One region of the Klebsiella sp. Sb-30 genome, then DNA from elsewhere that is predicted to be linked to it. Evidence: predicted binding sites of a transcription regulator. Region 1 holds the regulator's gene; the other holds the start of a gene.
What was found. Region 1 encodes PurR, which represses purine synthesis genes. Its sites were predicted from a motif close to CANGCAAACGTTTGCNTG; they were not measured.

Region 1 (3,142 bases):
GTGACGAACAGCGGCGAGGCGTGCGTAATGGTGTGCAGCACCGGTGAAATATAGGTATAGAGGGTAAACATCGCGCCGGCCCCCAGCACGGTGGTCAGCAATGCGGAGAGCACCTGCGGACGAACCAGCACGGAGAGTTCCTGCTTTACGTTCGGACGCTCGCCAGCGCTGCCTTTGGGCAACGAAAACCACAGGCTGACCATCGCCACCAGCCCCAGACCTGCCGTCGCGAGGAACGACATCCGCCAGCCGATGGTCTCGCCAAGCCATGTCGCCGCCGGAACGCCGCCAATGTTAGCGATGGTTAACCCCATGAACATGGTCGCCACCGCACTGGCCTGTTTGTGTTTTGGCACCACGCTCGCCGCCACCACCGAACCGAGGCCGAAGAAAGCGCCGTGGTTAAGGCTGGTGATAATGCGCGAAATCAACAGCGTGGTGTAATCCGGCGCCATTGAGGAGAGGACGTTACCCAGCGTAAAGATCGCCATCAGAAAAATCAGCGCATTTCTGCGCGCGCGATGAGAGAGCAGCAAAGTCATCAGCGGCGCCCCGACCATCACGCCGATCGCATAAGCGCTGATCAGCATTCCCGCCGCCGGAATTGACACGTCGACGCCTTTGGCAATTACCGGCAGCAGCCCCATCGGGGAAAACTCCGTGGTGCCAATACCAAACGCGCCTATCGCCAGCGCTAACAAGGGAAAGTTGATTTTCATTCAATGACTCCAGCAGACCGCCATCGGCGACGGTATCTCATCAGAAGTCAAAAGCATGACATCAATCACAAAAAAACAAAAGTAAACGAAATGGCAAAAGATTTTTGCGAAATTGATAATAATGGCGGGATGTCGGGGGAAAGAGGCCTCTCCCCCGGATAAATCAGTGCAGCACCGCTGTCAGGCCGGCGGCCACGATGAGACCCAGGACAATAATCGTTGTCGTCAGCGAAAACTTTAAATCTGTATCCATCAATTTTTCCCCCCAGTTATCCCCACATGAAAAGTGAGCTTGCTCATTTTTGCACAATATAGCGCAAAAATCTTCCATGTTTTAGGGTGATGCACATTTTTGCTCTTCCCCTTTGCCGCAAGATCGGACAAAATCCCACGCTAATTTGAAAGCGTATCGGCCATTGACCCCTTCCTGTCGTTCTGTGTCGTTTTCCCGACGTGATGCAATGTTGAAAATTGTATTCAGGGTGTGTATAGGCAAACGTTTACGTATCGATAATCAGACGATCAGGTCAAGGTCTGGAGTGAGAAGTAATGGCAACAATTAAAGATGTAGCGAAGCGCGCAAACGTTTCCACTACAACAGTGTCACATGTAATTAACAAAACCCGTTTCGTGGCGGAAGAAACCCGCAACGCCGTGTGGGCGGCGATCAAAGAGCTGCACTACTCCCCCAGTGCCGTTGCTCGCAGCCTGAAGGTTAATCACACCAAATCGATTGGCCTGCTGGCCACCAGCAGCGAAGCGGCCTATTTCGCTGAGATTATTGAAGCCGTAGAAAAGAGCTGTTTCCAGAAAGGCTATACCCTGATTCTGGGCAATGCGTGGAACGATCTCGAAAAACAGCAGGCCTACCTGTCGATGATGGCGCAAAAGCGCGTCGACGGCCTGCTGGTTATGTGTTCTGAATATCCGGAATCGGTGCTCAGCATGCTGGAAGAGTACCGCCATATTCCGATGGTGGTAATGGACTGGGGTGAATCCAAAGCCGACTTCACCGATTCGGTCATCGATAACGCCTTCGAAGGCGGCTATATGGCCGGTCGCTATCTGGTGGAACGCGGCCACCGTGAAATCGGCGTGATCCCGGGTCCGCTGGAGCGTAATACCGGCGCCGGCCGCCTGGCGGGCTTTATGAAAGCCATGGAAGAAGCGCAGATCGCCGTTCCGGAAAGCTGGATTGTTCAGGGCGACTTCGAGCCTGAATCCGGCTACCGCGCCATGCAGCAGATCCTCAGCCAGCAGCATCGCCCGACGGCGGTCTTCTGCGGCGGCGACATCATGGCGATGGGCGCAATCTGTGCTGCGGATGAGATGGGACTGCGCGTGCCGCAGGACATTTCGCTGATCGGGTATGATAACGTGCGTAACGCCCGCTATTTCAGCCCGGCGCTGACCACCATCCACCAGCCGAAAGATTCGCTGGGGGAAGCGGCCTTCAATATGCTGATGGATCGTATCGTCAACAAGCGTGAAGAGTCGCAATCTATTGAGGTTCACCCGCGGCTGGTAGAGCGTCGCTCCGTCGTAGACGGCCCGTTCGTCGATTATCGTCGCTGATCGCCCGTGCGGCGCCGGTTACTCCGGCGCCCGCAGCCACTCCCGGTTCAACGTTTCGCTGTCCCCCAGATAATCCAACAGCCACGACAGCGCCGGTGACGTGTCGCTCTGCTGCCAGGTCAGGCAGCACGCGGCGTCCGGGAACGGGTTTTCCAGCGCCAGCGCGGTCCATTCACCGCGGTCAATCCAGGGGCGGGCAAAATGGCTCGGCACCATTCCTACGCACAATCCCGCCGAGAGGCAGGTAGCTGATGATTCCCAGTCCGGCACCACTACCCTTTTCTGGTTGTCCAGTAGCCAGGTCGTGCGTTTCGGTAACGAACGGGAAGTGTCCTCCCGGACCAGCGACGGCCAGTTGCGCAACACATCATCGCTCAGTGGCCCGTTCATCTGCGCCAGCGGGTGATGGCTGGCCACTACGCAATGCCAGCTCAGCATCCCCATATCGCGAAAGGCGTAGCGCCCCCCGACCGGAATCGAACGCGTTGCCCCGATAGCCAGTTCCACGCGCCCGTCGGCCAGCGCGTCCCAGACGCCGTTGAAGACCTCCTGAAAAACAATCAGCTCGACATCGGGAAAGTGACGATAAAAATCGACAATCATCTGACGCATACGGGCCGGTTTAACAATGTCGTCTACGGCTATCGACAGCTGGCCGCGCCAGCCGTTGGCTATCTGCTGACACTGCTGGCGAGTGATCTGCATTTTTTTGATAACAGATCGTCCTTCCTGTAAAAACCAGAGCCCGGCGGGGGTCAATTCGACATCGCGATGGCGGCGTTCAAAAAGCGGTACTGCCAGCCACTCCTCCAGCTGACGTACGGTATAACTGACCGCCGAAGGTACGC
Region 2 (3,142 bases), 2.4 Mb from region 1:
CTGATTCAAACCAGCTCCATGGGCGCAATTGGCGGCGCACGCTGCCAGTATCACCTGCGTCAAATTCTGGTGTTCCTCGATGCGATGGTGATGAACAAGCCTGAGTTTATGGGCGGCGTGATTCAGAACAAGGTCGATCCGCAGTCGGGAGAGGTGGTCGATCAGAGCACACTCGACCATCTGAGTGGACAGCTGAGCGCCTTTGCCGAGTATATTCAGCGAGTGAAAGCGTAAAAAAAAGCCCGGCAGCGCTGCCGGGCTTTCTTATTATGCTCGACGCTTAGTGCGCGTCGATAAACACGATTTTCAGCACGAACAGCAGCGAGACGATAATCACGCACGGGCTGAGATCGCGCAGACGACCGGTACCAATCTTCATCACGCAGTAAGAGATAAAGCCTAACGCAATCCCTTCGGTAATTGAGAAGCTGAACGGCATCATCACGGCGGTCACAAAGGCCGGCACCGCTTCCGTCAGGTCGTCCCACTTCACGCGCGACAGGCTGGATGTCATCAGTACGCCCACATAGATCAGCGCACCTGCTGCGGCATACGCCGGCACCATGCCCGCCAGCGGCGACAGGAAGATAACCAGCAGGAACAGAATCCCCACGACCACCGCCGTCAGACCGGTACGCCCGCCCACGGAAACACCGGAGGAGGATTCGATATAGGCGGTCACAGAAGAGGTGCCGATAAAGGAACCGGCCACCGATGAGATACTGTCGACAAACAGCGCCTGTTTCATCCGCGGGAATTTGCCTTTTTCATCGGCCAGACCGGCTTTATCAGTCACGCCGATCAAGGTTCCGGAGGAGTCGAACAGGTTCACCAGCATAAAGGAGAAGATGATACCCGCCAGACCGAGATTAAATGAGCCAGCCAAATCAACATGGCCAATCACCGACGTAATGCTCGGCGGAGCGGAAACAATACCGGTGTAGTGGACATCACCCAGAATCCAGCCCAGCAGCGTCGTGACGATGATGGAGACCAGCACCGCAGCATGAATGTTACGGGAGGCGAGAATAGCGATAATAAAGAAGCCGAGAATCCCCAGCAGCACGCTGTGGGAGGTCAGGTTACCGATGCTCACCAGCGTGTCTTTGTTTGCGACAATCACGCCGGCATTTTTCAGCCCCATCATGCCGATAAACAACCCGATACCGCTGGTGATCCCCACCCGCAGGCTGACGGGAATATTGGCAATCATCCAGTAACGTACGCGGAAAATAGTCAGCAGCAGCAGACCAACGGCGCCCCAGAAGATAGCGCCCATCCCCACCTGCCACGGCAGCCCCATCGCCTGGACGACGACAAAGGCGAAGAAGGCATTCAGCCCCATTGCCGGCGCCAGCGCAACCGGCAGGTTAGCAAACAGCCCCATCAAAATACTACCGAAGGCGGCGATCAGACAGGTCGTCACAAAGACAGCGCTGGTATCCATACCCGCTACGCCAAGAATTTGTGGGTTAACGAAAACAATGTAGACCATTGTCAAAAAGGTGGTGAAACCTGCTATCGCTTCGGTACGTGCCGTCGTGCCGTGTTCACGTAGTTTGAATACGCGCTCCAGCAGACCCTGGCCAGAAGACTGGCTGGTTTGTTGTTGACTCATTATCGGTTTCCGAACAAAAGGAGGGAAAATTCGTCGCTATCCTATACCAAAATGCGACACCGGGGGCAGTTGTATGGTAATTTTTTTCATTGAATTTGCTTATACGGCAACGATTGCGTCTTGTGAATAGGCAGGACGAAAACGTTAACTTGTTAAAATGGAAACGGCATGTCCCAAATAGAAGCCCTGTTTTTCGACTGCGACGGCACGCTGGTCGACAGCGAAGTGATCTGTTCCCGCGCCTATGTTCACATGTTCAAAGCGTTCGGCATTACGCTGGATTTAGACGAGATTTTTAAGCGTTTCAAAGGCGTAAAGCTCTACGAAATCATTGATACCATCAACCAGGAGCACGGCGTTAATCTACAAAAACCAGAGCTCGAACCTCTCTACCGTGCCGAAGTCGCACGCCTGTTTGATTCTGAACTGGAAGCGATTGCCGGAGCGGAAACGCTGCTGGATACGATCAGCGTGCCGATGTGCGTGGTCTCTAACGGCCCGGTCAGTAAAATGCAGCACTCGCTGGGAAGAACCGGCATGTTGCGCCATTTTCCCGACCGACTGTACAGCGGTTACGATATTCAGCGCTGGAAACCCGATCCGGCACTGATGTTCCATGCAGCAAAGACGATGAACGTTAACGTCGAAAACTGCATTCTGGTGGATGATTCCAGTGCAGGCGCTCAGTCCGGGATTGAGGCAGGAATGGAGGTGTTTTACTTCTGCGCCGATCCGCACAACAAACCGATCGATCATCCAAAAGTGACGACCTTTACTGATTTGGCACAGCTGCCTGCGCTGTGGAAAGCCCGTGGATGGCATATTACGCGTTAATGAAAAAAGCCGGATAGCGCGAGCGCGTATCCGGCCTCCAGGATCCGGGGTTTTGTCGACCCGGTAAGCGTAGCGCCTGCGGGTATTTTACGGCGGATCACTCTTTCGGATCTTTACCCGCCAGCAGCTTATCCAGCTCGTCGCCGCCAACGTGGCGGAAATCCTGACCTTTGACGAAGTAGAAAATATATTCGCAAATATTCTGGCAGCGGTCGCCGATACGCTCGATTGAACGGGCGCAGAACAGCGCGGTCAGCACGCTTGGAATCGTACGTGAATCTTCCATCATATAGGTCATCAGCTGACGCACGATGCCCTCATATTCCTGATCCACCTTCTTATCTTCGCGATAGATACGCACCGCTTCGTCGAGATCCATGCGAGCGAAGGCATCCAGCACGTCATGCAGCATCTGCACGGTATGACGCCCCAGTGATTCCAGGCTCACCAGCAGCGGCTGGTGCTGCTGGGAGAACTTCTCCAGCGCGGTGCGGCAAATTTTATCCGCCACATCACCGATACGTTCCAGCTCGGCGATAGTCTTGATAATCGCCATGACTAAACGCAGATCGCTGGCGGTTGGCTGACGCTTGGCGATGATGCGCACGCAGGCTTCATCAATGGCCACTTCCATCATGTTGACCTGCTTATCGCCGTCAATCACGCGTTTTGCCAGATCGCTGTCCTGAT

Region 2: the regulator PurR is predicted to act here: its motif matches at 1,753-1,770, upstream of AC236I_RS25095 (NCS2 family permease).

What each region holds. Positions count from the first base shown of each region.
Region 1 is NZ_CM172749.1:2,376,672-2,379,813, reverse strand. Features, by position in the region: gene AC236I_RS11140 (MFS transporter) at 1-719, opposite strand, end outside; gene cydH (cytochrome bd-I oxidase subunit CydH) at 883-972, opposite strand; gene purR (HTH-type transcriptional repressor PurR) at 1,269-2,294, shown strand; gene punR (DNA-binding transcriptional activator PunR) at 2,313-3,142, opposite strand, start outside.
Region 2 is NZ_CM172749.1:5,371,541-5,374,682, reverse strand. Features, by position in the region: gene AC236I_RS25100 (NADPH-dependent FMN reductase) at 1-234, shown strand, start outside; gene AC236I_RS25095 (NCS2 family permease) at 281-1,618, opposite strand; gene yieH (6-phosphogluconate phosphatase) at 1,787-2,452, shown strand; gene phoU (phosphate signaling complex protein PhoU) at 2,550-3,142, opposite strand, start outside.